Regions from separate parts of the Streptomyces sp. NPDC102402 genome, predicted to be linked through region 1. Evidence: riboswitches for the same ligand, from Rfam matches in the RefSeq annotation. Region 1 holds a riboswitch; each other region holds the start of a gene.
What was found. A riboswitch is a leader RNA that binds a small molecule or an ion and turns the genes downstream of it on or off. The one in region 1 is predicted to bind cyclic di-AMP.

Region 1 (4,177 bases):
GCCCGGGACTACGGCGAGGCGAGGGCCGCGGGCCTCGAGCCCGGCAGCGAGCAGGTGCAGGACATCGCCCGGCGGCACTGCGCCTGGCTGTCGGTGACCACGGAGATCACGCGCGCGTACGTGACCGGACTCGGGGAGATGTATGTCGCCGATCCCCGCTTCGGGAGGAACTACGATCGCTACGGGGACGGAACTGCCGTCTTCGTACGGGATGCACTGACGATCCACGCGCAGCACCGGCTCTCCGGCTGACCCCCGGAAGGCGGGGCTCCGGCGTTCCTCCCTTCGGCCGATGACGAGCCGCCGCTCGGCGCGGCTCCGGGCGGACCGGGTGCGGCGCGGTACCGTCCGCAGCCGTGGGTGGACCGGGCGGGAGTGCACACGTGGGGAAGCGGGACGGGCGGCGACGGGGCGTTGCCGGGAACTCCCGTTCCCGGCGGCTCGTGCGTGCGCTGCCCGCGCTGATGGTCTGTGTCGGGGTGGCCGTCGACGTCTGGACCCCGGCCGAGGTCAGCGCCGTGCCGCTCTTCGCCGCCGCCTCGCTGATGGCCGCCCCGTTCTTCTCGCTCGCCGGCACCGTCCGCATCGGGGTCGCCACGCTCCTCGTCGTGTTCGCCATCCGGGTCTCGGACGGCGTGCTCTTCAGGGTCGTGCCGGTCACCGACCTGCTCACGCTGCTCACCGTCGTCGCCCTGTCCCTCGTCATCAACCGGGTCGTGCGACGCGGTAACGAGCAGTTGGCCTCGGCCAGGGTCATCGCGGAGACCGCGATGCGCGCGGTGCTCCCGGTGCCGGACCCGCGGATCGGCGGGCTGCAGGTCGCGGCACGGTACGAGGCCGCCCAGGCGGACGAGTTCGTCGGCGGGGACCTCTTCGCGGTCGCGGACACGCCCTACGGGGTGAGGCTGGTGGTGGGGGACGTACGGGGCAAGGGGCTGGACGCGGTGTCGGCCGTGGCCGTCGTGATCGGGGCGTTCCGGGAGGCCGCCGAACAGGAGCTGTCGCTGGAGGGCGTGGTCCAGCGGCTGGAGCGGGCGCTGGCCCGGGAGACCACGCGGCGGGGCGGGCTCGACTCCATGGAGGGGTTCGTCACCGCCGTCCTCGCGGAGATCCCTGCCGGTTCGGACACCCTGCGGGTCATCAACCGCGGCCATCCGGAGCCGATCGTCCTGCACGCCGACGGGGCGCTCGACGTGCTGGCGCCGACGGAGCCCGCCCTGCCGCTCGGGATGGGGCTGGGCGCGTGGCCGGACCGCTCGGACGAGTGGGCGCTGCCCGCCGGTTCGACCTTCCTGGCGTTCACCGACGGCCTCTCCGAGGCACGGGACGAGAAGGGGGTCTTCTACGACCCGGCGGCCCGGCTGCGCGGCCGGCTCTTCCCGGGGCCCGAGGAACTGCTGTCCGCGCTCACCGACGACGTACGCCTGCACACCGGTGGCCGGTCGACGGACGACTTGGCGCTCCTCGCGGTCGGCCGCCCTTCGCGGGGGCAGCAGGAGCGGCGGACGACGGTGAAGATCGTGGGGAGGGACAGTGACTGACCGTGGCGACAGTCGGTAGTCGAAAGACCTCGCTCCGCATAACATTTGACGCAACGTCAGAAAATGGCGGCTGGATGAGGGGCGCTCAACTCGCCCGTTTGGGACCGTTTGACCCCTGAAAGTCCAGGCCAGAGTCGTGAACGATCTGTTGGAACAGCTTGGAATCGGACCCGGGTGTCTATTAACGTTCGATAACGCAGCGCGGTTGTACCCGCCGTCGCAAGAGACGGCACCGTGCGCAGCGCCGAATTCCGCAAGGGAACCGGGGAACCACCTACATGGGGTGAATCGGGCACCTGTGTCCCGCAAGGGACGAAGGGGCCCGTAGGAGACCTTCCTGCTCCGAACCCGTCAGCTAACCCGGTAGGCGAGAAGGAAGGAAAGGAGTGCGCCCACGTGGCGTCCAATCAGCCTGCCCCCGAGGCCCCGTCATCCTTCAGGACCGGAGGCTTCGGTGATGAGGACAGGACATGGGAGGAATGGAACCCCACCGAGGAGTCCATCCGTCCCGTACGCGGCCGGCATCGCGTAGCCAAGCAGCGCGGTCTCGCCCGTAGCTCCACCGTCCTCGGCGTCGGCGTCATCGCGGCCGTCGGCGCGGGTGGCATGGCCACGGCGCAGAGCAAGCCGCCGGTCTCCATCTCTCTTCCCGATTCCATCGCGGACAACCTCCCCGACGCCAAGTCCCTACCCGGCGTGGGTGCCTTCATGTCCGGCGACTCCGACGCCGACCACGAGACGGTCGCCGCGTCGTCCCCGCTCACCACGGCGGGCATCACCGCCGCCGAGGCCGAGCAGGGCGCCACCGACGCGGGCGAGGCGCTGCGCGCCCGCATCCTCCAGCAGGCCGAGCAGCAGCAGGCCGGAGCCGCTGCCGAGGCCAAGGCGGCCGAGGAGAAGGCGGCGGCGGAAGAGGCCGCGGCCCAGGCGGCCAAGCAGCAGAGCGACGCCGAGGCCGAAGCCGCCGCGAAGAAGAAGGCGGCGGAGGAAGCGGCGAAGAAGAAGGCGGAGGCCGAGCGCCTCGCCAAGCTCGCCGCCAGCTACGCCGTCCCGACCTCCTCGTACACGATCACCTCGACCTTCGGGCAGGCCGGTTCGATGTGGTCCTCCGGCCACCACACCGGGCTGGACTTCGCGGCTCCGACCGGCACGCCGGTCAAGGCCGTGCACGGCGGCACGGTGAAGTCGGCGGGCTGGTCCGGCTCGTACGGCTACCGCACGGTCCTGGAGCTCGACGACGGCACGGAGGTCTGGTACTGCCACCAGTCCTCGATGGACGTCACCGCCGGGCAGAAGGTCACCACCGGCGAGACCATCGGCCGCGTCGGTGCCACCGGCAACGTGACCGGCCCCCACCTCCACCTGGAGATCCACACCGCGGACGGCACGGGTATCGACCCGATGAGCTGGCTGCGCGGCAAGGGCCTCTCGATCTGAGGCCAGGCGCCCTGGACGGCGCACCTCGACCCCGGCGGCCCTGACGCACGACCCCCCGACGTCAGGGCCGTCGGTCTGTCCGGAGCCGTCGGCGTCCGGGGGCCGGGGCAGGGGGTGGGCATCCGGGCTGGGGGCGGGTGTCCGGGGCGCGGGCGTGCGGGCGCGGCCCGCGAAACGGAATAGCCGCCTCAGGCGACTGGTTGATCACGATATGACTTCTCTGCGCCCGCTCGGTTCCTCGAGCCTCCAGGTCTTCCCCCTCGCTCTCGGGGGCAACGTCTTCGGCTGGACGGCCGACGAGGACCGGACCTTCGCCGTCCTCGACGCGTACGTGGCGGCCGGCGGCAACTTCATCGACACCGCCGACTCCTACTCCGCCTGGATCCCGGGCAACGAGGGCGGTGAGTCGGAGACCCTCATCGGCAGGTGGCTGGCGGCCCGTTCCCGCCGCGACGATGTCGTCATCGCCACCAAGGTCGGCGCCCACCCGGCGTACAAGGGGCTCTCGCCCACCACGATCAAGGCGGCGGCCGAGGCCTCGCTGCGCAGGCTCGGCACCGATCACATCGACCTCTACTACACGCACTTCGACGACGAGACGGTCCCCGTCGAGGAGATCGTCACCGCCCTCGACCAGCTGGTGAAGGCCGGTACGGTACGGGAGATCGCGGCTTCTAACATCAGCCCCGAGCGGCTCAGGGCGTCCCTCGACTTCTCCGAGCGCGAGGGTCTCGCCCGTTACGTGGCCCTGCAGCCGCACTACAACCTCGTCTCCCGCGACACCTATGAGGGCGCGCTCCAGGACACGGCGGCCGGTGCCGGGCTCGCGGCCGTCCCGTACTTCGCGCTCGCCTCGGGCTTCCTGACCGGCAAGTACCGGCCCGGAGCCTCCGTCGACAGCGCGCGGGCCGAGGGTGCGGGCAAGCACCTGGAGACCGAGCGCGGGCGCAGGGTGCTCGCGGCGCTCGACAGGATCGCCCAGGAGCACGACGCGGAGATCGCCACGGTCGCCCTGGCCTGGCTGGCCTCCCGCCCGACCGTGGCCGCACCGATCGCCTCCGCCCGGACGGTCGAGCAGCTGCCCGCGCTGATGGCGGTGGCCGGCCTCCGGCTGACCGAGGCGCAGCTCGCCGAGCTGACGGAGGCGTCACGCTGAGCCGGCGTAGGAGCCCCGCCGCGCCGGCGGGGCTGCCCGCCGG
Region 2 (4,177 bases), on a different contig from region 1:
CGCCTCGCTCCGCGAGGCCTCCGGGCAGGGCGAGTCGGACGCTTACGCCGCCTCGGAGTTCCCCGTCGGGCGCGCGTACGACCGCGTGGTGGCCCTGACACGTTCGGGAACCACGACCGAGGTCCTCGGCCTGCTGGAGCGGCTGCGCGGCACGACCCGCAGCGTCGCCGTGACCGCCGACCCGCTGACCCCCGTGATGGGCGCCGCGGACGAGGTGGTGGTCCTCGATTTCGCCGACGAACGGTCCGTGGTCCAGACGCGGTTCGCGACCACCGCGCTGACCCTGTTCCGCGCCCATCTCGGGCTGCACACGGAGGACGTCGTACGGGACGCGGAGGCGGCCCTCGCGGAACCGCTGCCCGACGGGCTGCTGGAGTGCACCCAGTTCAGCTTCCTGGGGCGCGGCTGGACGGTCGGGCTCGCCAATGAGGCGGCGCTGAAGATGAAGGAGGCGTCGCTCTCCTGGACGGAGTCGTACCCGGCGATGGAGTACCGCCACGGCCCCATCAGCATCGCCACGGCCGGTACCGCGACCTGGATGTTCGGCACCGCTCCGGAGGGGCTCCGGGAGCAGGTGCTTGCGACCGGGGCCCGCTGGGTGGAGAGCGGACTGGACCCGCTGGCCGACCTGGTCCGGGTCCAGCGGCTGGCGATCGCCCGCGCGGCCGCCCGCGGTCTCGATCCGGACCTGCCGCGCCACCTGACGCGGTCCGTGGTGCTCGGCGCCGGAGCCTGAGCCCACCTCATGGCATGCCGAGCACCGGGCCGGCGGGCGGCCCGGTGCTCGGCCGTGGACGCGGAGGTCAGGCCTCTTCGAAGTAGGCGTCCAACGCCTCGTCGAGCTCCGCCGTCCACCCCTTCAGCTCACTCCTGGCCCCGGCCTCGACCTCGGCGTTGAACCACCGGCGGCTCGACAGGTGGACGGTCACGGTGAACCGGCGCCCGAAGCGGCCGGTCTTGACCTCGACCGCGCCGATCTCGGACCAGTCGAACTCCGCCTCCTGGTCGTCGAGCCGGAAGCGGACACCCTCGGCGTCCACCCTGATGGATCCACGGCGGTCACTGACTTCGAAGACGGGTCCGTCCTCGTCGCCGGCGTCCTCGCGCACCGCTCCGGCGTCCTGGACCTCCTCGGCGTCCGGGGTCCCGGCGTCGGCAGCCGTGGAATCGTCCACCGCCTCCTCTGCCGCGTCCTTGACGAGCGGGGCGCCGACGTCGGCGCCCCGGCCCTCCTCGGGCCCCTCGGGCTCCGCCTTCTCCGCTTCCGCTTCCGCCTCCGTCCGCGCGGGGGCAGGGGCCGTCAGGCCGGGGATGTACGCCGGGTCTGTCCCTGCGGCGAACTCGGGCTGAGTGTTCGAATCTATGCGCTGCTCCACGGCGGGCAGTATGGACGACGAACCTGTACGAGACCAGTCACCCCGGTCTTGACCGGCCTGTCGCGCGGGCGGCGCCGCCCTGCGGTGGCTCCGGACACGACTGACGGGTGGTGTGGGTTCCGCCGAACCCGCACCACCCGTCAGTACTGCTCTGTCCCTCTGTCACATGCCGTCTGTCAGAGGTCCCGCGTCCGTGAGGGCTCAGTAGGCCCCGAAGACGTTGTCGATCGAGCCGTACCGGTCCGCGGCGTAGTTGCACGCGGCCGTGATGTTGGCGACCGGGTCGTAGCTGTCCATCGACGTGCCGGGCACGTGGTAGGCCTGGAAGGTCGGGTCGATGACCTGCAGGAGACCCTTCGACGGAACACCGTTGATCGCGTTGATGTCCCAGTTGTTGATGGCCTGGGGGTCACCCGCGGACTCGCGGATGATGTTGCGGTGGATGCCCTCGTAGGTGCCGGGGATGCCGTGCTCGGCCATGACGGCCAGCGACTCCTTGATCCAGCCGTCGAGGTCGTTCGTGTACGAGGTCGACTCGGCCGCGGGAGCGGCCTCCGCTGCGGGCGCACCCTCAGCGGCGATCGAGGTGCTCGTGCGCTCCGAACGGTCGGCGCGGTCGGAGCTCTTCTCGGCACGGTCGGACGCCTTGGATTCAGCCTTCTCGGCCTTGTCCGCGGACTTCTTCTCACTCTTGACGTGAAGGGTGATCTTCAGACCGGGGTGAATCAGGTCCGGGTTTCCGCCGACGACCTTCTTGTTGCCGTCGTACAGGGCCTTCCAGCCACCGCTCACGGAATGCTCGCGAGCGATCTTGGCGAGGGTGTCGCCCACGGCCACGGAATAGGTGGCGGACTTCGACTTCTGCGCGGCAATTCCCTTGCCGGACACAGCAGTAGAGGTTGCGGCCTTTTCCACGGCCACCGGCTGGGCCGGGGCGGCGAAGGCACCGGTGGCACCGATCAGGGGAAGGGCCAGTGCGGCTCCGCCCGTGCTCACGGCGATGATGCCGCGGGTCAGCGAACTGGTCCTGGAACGACGGTGCTTACCGTTTTCGGGCATGCTGAATTCCTCTCCGTCGCCTGCGAAGTGAGCTGTCGGGTTCGAGCTGGAGATGCCCGGCCGCATAGGGATGCGACTTCACCCCGAGCCGCTCCGGGTTACCGGATCGGCGCTTACTTGGGTCCCCCGCTCCTGCCGTACGAGAAGTGGTCGGGTAACCAGGCGGCGGCAGGATTCGGCGTTCCGCCCGGAGTGATGGTGACCGTAGGCGAGAAATAGGGAAAGGAACAAGCCTGGCGCGGTGATCACAATTCATCCGCAAGATCAATTCACGGGAATTCATGTAATCCACCCCACACGGCGCCATCCATTTCTCTTGGCGCAGAAGGGAACCGGCCGCCGCGAACCCGCGTCCGGGACGCAGGAGGTGACCCTGGTCACGGAGTCCGATTCGGGCGATTTGCGCCCGCGCGAAGGGGGCCAGGTCGCACGAAATGGCCTTTTATGGATTACGGGATTAATTTCTAAAAACATTCCAAATCGGGCATATGAGCCACAGTGGACCACTCCGGCATATCTGGAGTGTTGGTGTGGAACCGATCCGCCTATGACGGAAAATCCCTACGCCGCCGCTCCCCGCATCACCGTCCTGCCGGTCCAGCCGGGGGACCCGCCCTTCCGCGTCGTGGAGATCGACGGAGAGGTGATCGGGCGCGCCACCGCCGTGACCGACGTCCTGCTGGCCGCCGCAGCGGCCGGCGTTCCGGTCCACGACCTCGATGACCCGGCCTCCGTCCGCTGGGTGGGGGGCGGCAAGCTCAGCTGGAGGCCGCACTGAGCGGCACGGGGCGGGGCGGACGGGGCAGGGTGGGGAGCAGGGCAGGAACGGGCGGCCGCGGCGGGACACCGAGGCGCCCGCCCGGCCACCGGGCCGACCGCCGCCGAGGGGGGCAGGTGCGGCGGATCCCTGAGCGCCCTTCGCCCGTCAGGCCCCGGACGGTGCGTCGTGGCGGCCGTGGCGCGCAGCAGGTCCAGCGCCGTGTCCGGCGCCGCCTCCAGATGGGTGATCCGGCGGGCGGACTCGGGATGACCAACCCGCGGGCTGCGTTGCTCCCCGGCGCCGGAGGGCGCTACCGGTCGGAGTCACGGAACGGGCACACCGCTCGGGGCCACGGCGCGCACACCGCGCCCCCGGGGGCGGGGCTCCACGAGCGATATCCGCCCCGTCCCCGTAGCGGCCCGCCGGGGAGACAGAGCGGGAGGCCGCCCCTCCCCCGGCGGCCCCGCCGGGGCAGGGCTGTGCGCCACGGCCCTCCCCGGCCTCGGTCGTGTCAGTCCTGGACCGTGATGGCGAGGGCCGGGCAGACCGCCGCGGCCTGCTGGACGTCGTCGGCGCGCGCCGACGACGGCGCCGGGTCGAGCAGTACCGCGATGCCGTCGTCGTCCTGGTCGAACACGTCGGCGGCGGCGACCACGCACTGTCCGGACGCCACGCACCTGTCCTGGTCGAGGGTCACCTTCATGAGCACTCCTTCGTCGTCGGTGTCGCGGTGGGGCAGGGTCGGGGTGAGGGGGTCACCAGGCCACGGGCAGTTCGTGGACGCCGTAGACGGATCCGTCGTGCTTGAACGACAGCTGCTCCAGGCCCGTGTCCAGGCGCAGGGTGGGGATGCGCCGGTAGAGGGTGCTGTAGACGACCTGCAGCTCCATGCGGGCCAGCGGCTGGCCGAGGCACTGGTGCACGCCGAAACCGAAGGCGACGTGGCGTCGGGCGTCGCGCCGGAGGTCGAGCCGGTCGGGGT
Region 3 (4,177 bases), on a different contig from region 1:
CGAGCGCACCGCATACGGGTCCCGGAGCATGGACCCGTATGCGAAGCTGCTGTCGGAGCGGATCGTCTTTCTCGGCACGCCCGTCGACGACACCGCGGCGACGGATCTCATCGCGCAGTTCATGTATCTGGAGCACGCGGACCCCGACCGGTCCCTGTCCCTCTACATCAACTCGCCCGGCGGCTCCTTCAACGCCATGACGGCGATCTACGACACCATGCACTTCCTCGCCTGCGAGGTGGAGACCTTCTGCCTCGGCCAGGCGGGTTCCAGTGCCGCGGTGCTGCTCGCGGCCGGCGCACCGGGACGCCGACATGCCCTGCCGGGCGCCCGGGTAGTCATTCAGCAACCCGTCCTGGACAAGCCGGTGCGGGGCCAGCTCTCCGATCTCGACATCCAGGCCGCCGAGTTGCTGCGCGAGCGTGAGTTGCTCACGGCCATGCTGGCCCGTCACACGGGGCGTTCCGCGGGGCAGATCAGCGCCGACATCGAACGGGACACCATCCTCGACGCCCAGGCCGCCCTGGCGTACGGGCTGGTGGACCACGTCGTGGAGAACCGCACACCGTCCCAGCCGCCGCATCCCGCGAGGTGAACGCCCGATGCTCCCACCCCGGTTCCCGCCGCTTCCCGCACTGACCCGCGCCGAGGCCGAGTTCATCGACTGCTACCTGGAAGTGCTCGACCAGCTCGGCCGCATCAATCCCGCCCGGGGCGGCGACACCTACGGAGCCCTCCGCGCGGCCCAGGCTCTCGCGTCCAGGGCAACCGCCCTCCGCGAGGCACTCGTGCTGATGCACGAGCGGGGTGAGTCGCAGATCCACGCGGACACCCTGGCCCGGGCTCTGCGGCTGCTGGACGGGGAGCGCCGCGCGGGCCGGGTCGCCGTGCCTCCCGCCCCGTCGAGTTGAGCGGTCCGGTCACCCGATCCGGCGAGCGGGCCGGCTCCTTCGGTGCCCTTTCCCGACACGCCCGGTCGGCCGATGAGTTTTCCTCGCTCGTTCGGCGTAGAAGCTCCCCCTCCCGAGGGACAGTCCAACTTGCGCAAAGGGCGCGGACGCTGAACGGAATCCACTGTTCCGCTGCTGGTGCGCGGCTGGTCCGGTGCGGCCGCCGGGAGGCCGGACGAGCCGCGTCCACCCGTTCGGATCAGTGGTGACGACTTTCACATGTCGCCACTTCAGGGAGGAAATCCGGCAGTCCTTGCGTAAAGATCCCTGGGACGACAAGCCCCCGCCACCGCGGCGGGGCGGTCCGGGCGGACGCCGAGTCCTGCCGCTGTCCGGATGCCTGGTCGACAGAAGTGGATCGGCAGGAGTGGAGGACCCGAGCACAACGGGCCGCCCGGACATCCGGACGGCCCTCGGGGTGAAGCCGCTTCGCGCGGCCGGGCAACTTCGCCAGCCCGAACCCGACAGGTCATCCTTCACAGGCGGCTGACGAAGGGTTGCGCATGACTGCGCAGGTTCATGTCCCGTCTCTGTTCGCCCGGGTCGGAACGGCCTCGGCTCTGACTTTCGCCGTAGGGACCACCATGCTGGCCCCCGGCTTCGTGAACGACGCCGAGGCCGCCGCCCACTCGGCGACGGCGCTCAAGGTCGCCGCGTCGAAGAAGGGGGCGCCCTACAGATGGGGCGCCACAGGCCCTCACCGGTTCGACTGTTCCGGGCTCACGCTCTACTCGTTCAAGAAAGCGGGCAAGAAGCTACCCCGCACGGCCCAGCAGCAGTACAACAAGACCCGCCATATTTCCAGGTCGCAGCGGAAACGCGGCGACCTGGTCTTCTTCCACGCGGGCCGCAGCGTGTACCACGTCGGCATCTACGCCGGCAGCGGAAAGATCTGGCACTCGCCGAAGACCGGAGCCGTGGTCCGGCTGGAGAGGATCTGGTCCGGCAACGTCTGGTACGGGAGGGTCCACTGACCTTCCTCCCCACCTGGTTCAGCGCAGCAGGGGCCCCGTCACCAGCACGAGTCCCAGCGCGGTGAGCGCCGTGCCGCTGCCGCCCTCGATCGCACGGGCGGTACGCGGCCGGCGCAGCCACCGGCCCAGCCGGTCCACCAGGAGGGCCACGGCCGGGAACCAGACGAGCGCGAGCAGGACGACCACCGAGGCGAGCAGCAGGGTCCTGGGCAGGGGCGGCTGCCCGTCGGGGACGAACTGGGGCAGCAGACTCAGGAAGAGGACGGGCGCCTTCGGGTTCAGTGCGTTGGTCAGGAACCCCTGGCGCAGCGAACGCCGGAGCCCCGAAGGCGCCCTGCTCCCGGTCTCCGCCGCGGCCGTGGCCCGCCACCGCATCGCGTACAGGCCGCTGAGGCCGAGGTAGAGCACGTACGCGCCGCCGAGCAGCTGAACGGTGCGGAAGAGGACGGGCATCGTCACGAGCACGGCCGCGAGCCCGGCGACGGCCAGCGCGGTGTGCACCAGGAGCCCTCCCGCCACTCCCACGGCGGTGGCCAGCCCGGATCTCCGGGATGCGAGCGCGTTGCGTACGACCACGGTGAAGTCGGCCCCTGGCAGTGCCACCATTCCCGCGGCCACGGCGACGAAGGCGAGCAGTTGTGCGTCCATGGCTCCACCCTGACCGCATCCGCCCTTTAACGTGTACTTGCAATCTTCTGGGTCTGCCAAAAGGAACGCTTAATGTACGACCCGACACGGCTGGCCGCGCTGGTGGCGGTGGCGGAGGCCGGCTCGATCACGAAGGCCGCCGCACGGCTCGGTTACACCGCTCCCGCCCTCTCGCAGCAGCTGGCCAAACTCGAGCGGGAGGCGGGAGCGGCCCTCCTCGTCCGCCACCATCGCGGGGCCCGGCTGACGGCCGCCGGCGAGCTGCTGGCGGGGCGCGCCCGGCGTGTGCTGGACGAGATGGACCAGGCGCGGCACGAGCTGGCCCGGCTCGCGGGGCTCTCGGGCGGCCGACTGCGCGTCGGCACGTTCGTGACAGCGGGGATCCACCTGCTGCCTCCGGTGCTCACCGCGTTCCGGCGCGCTCACCCCGACGTGGAACTGGCCGTGACGGACTACGAGCCGCCCGCCGGGGTCGCCGCCGTGGCGGCGGGCGAGGTGGACCTGGCGCTGACCCATGCCTACGAACCCGCGGCCGCCGATCCGATGCCGGCGGGGGTGTCCGCCGAACCACTCCTCGTCGAGCAACTGGTACTGGTCACCGCCCCCGGGCAGATGCTGTCCGAAGGCAGCGGTCCGCTGCCCGTCGCGGGGCTCGCGGGCCGCCCGCTGATCAGCAGCGCACCTGAGCACCCGCCGCGGCGCGGGGTGGAGCGTGCGCTGGCCGAGGCGGGGGCCACCCCCGCCGTGGTGTGCGAGTCGCCCGGCTACGCCCTGGTGTGCGCCCTGGTCAGTGCGGGCCTCGGCGTGGCGGTGGTCCCTGAGATGGTGGCCGCGATGTCACCGGCCCCTCTCGCGGTGCGGCGCCTGGAACCGGCCGCCTTCCGGCGGACGATCTCCGTGGTGCACCGGGGGGACCGGAACACCCCGGCCGCGGAGACACTGAGGGCGTTGCTGCGCAGCGGGTTCGGCCGGGCCTCCGCTCCGTGAGCGTGCCTGCTCGGCCCTCTCAGGTCTGTACGGGAACCGGCCAGGGAAGAGCGATCGACACGGTCTTGCCACCGTCCGGGGTGGGGCTGACGCCGAGCCGGCCGCCGTACTCCTTCACCAGGGCCCGGATGATCACCATGCCGCGGCCGTTGTCCTGCCGGACGGCGGCGGGCAGCCGCTGGGGCCAGCGCGGGTGGCTGTCCGTCACCCCGAGGAAGAACTCGACGTCACGGTCGAGACGCAGGTCCACGGTGAAGGTGGGCGACTGCCCGAAGGTGTGCTGGACGGCGTTGGTGGCCAGCTCCGAGACGACCAGCCGGATGGTGTCCGCCGTGTCGTCGTCCTCGGCCAGGCCCCATTCGGCGAGTACGCGGGCCACATATCTGCGGGCCTCGGAAACCGAGGCCGGATCGCTCGGCAGAGTGACGGTTGCTTCCTGATGGTCTGCCATGGCGACGCCGTCCCTTCCCGCCCTGACCGGCCCACGGCCGGCCTGGATTGTGCTTCGCGCCAGACTGCCACCGATGACGCCCTTCATGACGGCGATCCACCAAGATATGCATATATCTGTCGCTCATTACGGTGAACTCCCCCCGCTGATCCTCGTACGAGCGCGAC
Region 4 (4,177 bases), on a different contig from region 1:
AACCGGATTCCTCTCTGCGGAAAAGCCGCGGCACCCCCGACCGGGAGCCGCGGCTTTCCTGTTTCCGGAACACGAACGGCCACGGTCCCGGAATTTCCGAATCAGGGCAGCAGAAAGAAAGCCCTCCGATAATTACCTTCTTTGTATACGGCGCAATTGTTAATGACGGACTCCCGCGATGTTTACGGGGTGTTGCGAAGTCCTCACCCGGGCCGCGCCGCCCCCCGTGTGCCCCGGCCGGTCCGTGCGGCGCAGCCGGTGGGCCGCGGTCACGCGTTCGGCGTGCTGCGCGGCGAGCGCCCGGGCCCGCTCGGCGTCGCGGCGCGCCACGGCGTCGACGAGAGCGCCGTGCTCCGCCCAGGAGTCCGCGGGACGGGCCGGCTGCTCGACGGCGTACATCCAGGTGATCTTGTGCCGGAGCTGGGTGAGCAGCGCGATGAGGGCAGGGCTGCCCGAGGCCTGGGCCAGCGTCTCGTGGAACCAGCCGCCCAGGGAGCGCAGGTCCTCCCCCTCGCCCCTGCGTACCCGCTCCTGCCCCAGCCTGACCAGGCCGCGGAGCACCTTGAGGTGTGCCTCGCTACGGCGCTGCGCCGCGCGTGCGGCCCCCAGCGGTTCCAGCAGCATCCGGATCTCCAGGAGGTCGGCGGCCTCCTGTTCCGTGGGCTCGGCGACACAGGCGCCTGCGTGGCGGCGGGTGACGACGAACCCCTCGGACTCCAGGGTGCGCAACGCCTCTCGCACGGGGACGCGGGAGACGCCGTAGCGACGCGCGAGCACCTCTTCGGTGAGGCGGCTGCCGCGCTCGAAGACACCGGAGACGATGTCGTCACGGATTGCCGTGCATACCGAATGCGCGGGAATGCGCATGTCCGAACCTCCGCCTTAATCCCCGCGAAACGCGGCTGATCGACGCCTGTTCTGTGACTCTATTGCAACCGGCGGGAATTTCCGATGGCGGGGTGGAATCCATGGATATCTTTTGGCCAGGGAGCAGTTCCGCGAGGGGTCTCGCCGTGCCTCTGTCCGGAGGCACGGCGAAGGCCCCGGCGGTGCCGGGGCCTTCGTCGGAGCGATCTCGTGCGGTGTGGGGTCAGACCTGGACGCCGTGGGCGCGGAGGTAGGCGACGGGGTCCATGTCCGAGCCGTACTCGGGGGTGGTCCGGGCCTCGAAGTGCAGGTGCGGCCCGGTGGAGTTGCCGGTCGAGCCGGAGATGCCGATCTGCTCGCCCGAGCCGACGCTCTGGCCGACGGAGACGCCGATCGAGGAGAGGTGGCCGTACTGGGTGTACGTGCCGTCCTTCATCCTGAGCACGATGTTGTTGCCGTACGCGCCGCCCCAGCCCGCCTCGACGACCGTGCCGGCGCCGACCGCGACGACGGAGGTGCCGGACGCCGCCTGGAAGTCCACGCCGGAGTGGGTGCCGGAGGACCAGAGCGCGCCGCCGGACTTGTAGCCGGTGGTCACGTGCGAGCCGGCGACCGGGAGGTGGAAGGCGTTCAGCCGGGCGCGCTCGGCGGCGCGTGCGGCGCGCGCCTTCTCCTCGCGGGCCTCCTTGGCGCGGGCTTCGGCCTTGCGCTTCGCCTCGGCCTCGGCCTTCGCCTTGGCCTTCGCGGCGGCCTTCGCCTTGGCGACGACCTCGGCCTGGTGCGCCTGCGCCGCGGCCTGGGCGTCGATCTGGGCGGCGAGGTCGGTGTCGAGGGCGACGGTCTGCGTCAGGCCGGTGGAGGAGGCGGTGGCGGCCTCGGAGTCCGCGGCGAGGGCCGGGGACGCGGTGGCGCCGATGACACCGGCGGTGGCCAGGGCGGCGATGCCCGCGACCTCGGCGCTCTTTCGCGTCAGGCGGCTCGGGGCACGGTGCTTCCCGGTGGCACGGATGAACGCCATGGAGGGGCTGGTCCTTTCCTTCCTTCTCGCCTACCGGGTTAGCTGACGGGTTCGGAGCAGGAAGGTCTCCTACGGGCCCCTGAGCCCCGTGTGAGGGTGCAGGGATCCGATTCACCCCAGGGACTTCGTGGGTCCCCGGCTCCCCAGGCTCGCGCCTGACGGGGACTCGGCGATGACTGCCCGGCGCCACGGATGCGGCATTCGTCTGGCGGACAGCCGGGCCGACGCTAGAACGGGCCGCTTTGCCCCGCCAAACGGAACGGGTCTTTTGTCGCACATCCCACAGGATGAACCTGTATTTTCCGCTTAAAACAGACAAAAGGCGGGACCCCGGCGAGAGCGCCCCGCCGGGGTCCCTGATGTGCCGTCATGTCAGCCGGTGACGACCGACACCTCACCGATGCCGAGCGCCTTCACGGGCTCCGCGATCTGTGCGGCGTCCCCGACCAGGACGGTGACCAGCCGGTCCACCGGGAAGGCGTTGACCACGGCGGCGGTCGCCTCGACCGTGCCGGTCCCGGCCAGGCGCGCGTACAGCTCGGCCTGGTAGTCGTCCGGCAGGTGCTGCTCCACCTGGTCGGCCAGCGTGCCCGCGACCGAGGCCGCCGTCTCGTACTTCAGCGGGGCGACACCCACGAGGTTCTGCACAGCGGTCTCGCGCTCGGCGTCGGTGAGCCCTTCGGCCGCCAGGGTGCGCAGGACCTTCCAGAGATCCTCGAGCGCGGGCCCGGTGGACTCCGTGTCGACGGAGCCGCTGATGGCGAGCATCGCTGCACCGGCCGCTCCGGCGGGGGAAGCCGGCGCCGTCGAGCGCAGCACCTGCCCGAAGGCCCGGACGCCGTAGGTGTAGCCCTTCTCCTCACGCAGCACACGGTCGAGGCGCGAGGTGAGCGTGCCTCCCAGGCAGTACGTGCCGAGGACCTGCGCGGGCCACACGCTGTCGTGCCGGTCCGCGCCGATCCGGCCGATCAGCAGCTGCGTCTGTACGGCTCCGGGGCGGTCGACGATGACCACACGGCCGGTGTCGTCGGCGGTGATCGGGGGCACCGGGCGCGTCCGGCCGGCGTTGCCCGACCAGTCCCCGACGGTGTCGGCGAGCAGCGCGTCCAGGTCCACGTCGGTGAGATCGCCGACGACGACCGCCGTCGCCGTGGACGGCCGGACGTGGGCGTCGTAGAAGGCGCGCACGGCCGCGGCGTCGATCCGCCGGACGGTCTCCTCGGTGCCCTGGCGCGGACGCGACATCCGCGCCGTGGCGGGGAAGAGCTCCTTGGACAGCTGCTTGGCGGCCCGCCGGGCGGGGTTGGCCTGCTCGTGCGGGATCTCGTCGAGGCGGTTGACGACCAGGCGCTCCACCTCGTTCTCCGCGAAGGCCGGAGCCCGCAGGGCCTCGGCGACCAGGCCGAGGGCCTTGGCGAGCCGGGAGACCGGGACCTCCAGGGAGACGCGGACCCCCGGGTGGTCCGCGTGGGCGTCCAGCGTGGCGCCGCAGCGCTCCAGCTCCGCGGCGAACTCCTCCGCGGAGTGCTTGTCCGTGCCCTCGGACAGCGCACGCGACATGATCGTCGCCACACCGTCCAGCCCCTCGGGCTCGGCGTCCAGCGGCGCGTCGAGGAAGATCTCCACGGCGACGACCTGCTGGCCGGGGCGGTGGCAGCGCAGCACGGTCAGCCCGTTGGGCAGGGCGCCTCGCTCCGGCGCGGGGAAGGCCCAGGGCCTGGCCTCGCCGGCGGTCGGCTGCGGGTGGTACTCCATCGCTACTCCAGTCACGGCGGCGTCGGTCACTTGTCGGCCCCCTCGTGCGCGTCGGTGCCGTCCGTCTCGTCGGCCTCGTCAGCCGGTTCGACCGGCTCGTACACCAGGACCGCACGGTTGTCGGGGCGCAGATGTGCCCGGGCCGCGGCCTTGACCTCGTCGGCCGTCACGTCCAGCACCCGGCCCACGGCGGTCAGGGCGAGCTGCGGGTCACCGAACAGGACGGCGTACCTGCACAGTTCGTCGGCGCGGCCGGCCACCGTGCCGAGCCGGTCCAGCCATTCACGCTCCAACTGCGCCTGGGCGCGTTCCATTTCCTCGGGAGTCGGGCCCTCCTCGGCGAAGCGGGCCAGCTCCTCGTCGACGGCCGACTCGATCTGCGGCACCTCGACACCACCGGACGTCTTGACGTCCAGCCAGCCCAGGGAGGGCGCTCCGGCCAGCCTGAGCAGCCCGAAGCCCGCGGCCACCGCCGTGCGGTCGCGGCGGACCAGGCGGTTGTGCAGACGGGACGACTCGCCGCCGCCGAGCACGGTC

Region 2: it holds a riboswitch for cyclic di-AMP, as region 1 does, so the genes downstream of both, ACIRJR_RS00735 (transglycosylase SLT domain-containing protein) here and ACIRJR_RS35250 (M23 family metallopeptidase) in region 1, are expected to answer to the same signal.
Region 3: it holds a riboswitch for cyclic di-AMP, as region 1 does, so the genes downstream of both, ACIRJR_RS25140 (C40 family peptidase) here and ACIRJR_RS35250 (M23 family metallopeptidase) in region 1, are expected to answer to the same signal.
Region 4: it holds a riboswitch for cyclic di-AMP, as region 1 does, so the genes downstream of both, ACIRJR_RS01295 (M23 family metallopeptidase) here and ACIRJR_RS35250 (M23 family metallopeptidase) in region 1, are expected to answer to the same signal.

The regions. Positions count from the first base shown of each region.
Region 1 covers NZ_JBIWKR010000024.1:18,220-22,396, reverse strand. Annotated here, with positions in the region: gene ACIRJR_RS35260 (MerR family transcriptional regulator) at 1-252, shown strand, start outside; gene ACIRJR_RS35255 (PP2C family protein-serine/threonine phosphatase) at 384-1,541, shown strand; cyclic di-AMP (ydaO/yuaA leader) riboswitch at 1,774-1,926, shown strand; gene ACIRJR_RS35250 (M23 family metallopeptidase) at 1,938-2,978, shown strand; gene ACIRJR_RS35245 (aldo/keto reductase) at 3,190-4,134, shown strand.
Region 2 covers NZ_JBIWKR010000001.1:180,576-184,752, forward strand. Annotated here, with positions in the region: gene ACIRJR_RS00725 (SIS domain-containing protein) at 1-736, shown strand, start outside; gene ACIRJR_RS00730 (hypothetical protein) at 804-1,376, opposite strand; gene ACIRJR_RS00735 (transglycosylase SLT domain-containing protein) at 1,578-2,435, opposite strand; cyclic di-AMP (ydaO/yuaA leader) riboswitch at 2,440-2,626, opposite strand; gene ACIRJR_RS00740 (hypothetical protein) at 2,983-3,213, shown strand; gene ACIRJR_RS00745 (ferredoxin) at 3,707-3,898, opposite strand; gene ACIRJR_RS00750 (cytochrome P450) at 3,951-4,177, opposite strand, start outside.
Region 3 covers NZ_JBIWKR010000009.1:129,226-133,402, reverse strand. Annotated here, with positions in the region: gene ACIRJR_RS25150 (ATP-dependent Clp protease proteolytic subunit) at 1-595, shown strand, start outside; gene ACIRJR_RS25145 (hypothetical protein) at 603-911, shown strand; cyclic di-AMP (ydaO/yuaA leader) riboswitch at 1,278-1,450, shown strand; gene ACIRJR_RS25140 (C40 family peptidase) at 1,454-1,924, shown strand; gene ACIRJR_RS25135 (LysE family translocator) at 1,943-2,572, opposite strand; gene ACIRJR_RS25130 (LysR family transcriptional regulator) at 2,645-3,559, shown strand; gene ACIRJR_RS25125 (ATP-binding protein) at 3,579-4,010, opposite strand.
Region 4 covers NZ_JBIWKR010000001.1:329,372-333,548, forward strand. Annotated here, with positions in the region: gene ACIRJR_RS01290 (GntR family transcriptional regulator) at 160-867, opposite strand; gene ACIRJR_RS01295 (M23 family metallopeptidase) at 1,091-1,885, opposite strand; cyclic di-AMP (ydaO/yuaA leader) riboswitch at 1,898-2,067, opposite strand; gene ACIRJR_RS01300 (M16 family metallopeptidase) at 2,258-3,640, opposite strand; gene ACIRJR_RS01305 (M16 family metallopeptidase) at 3,667-4,177, opposite strand, start outside.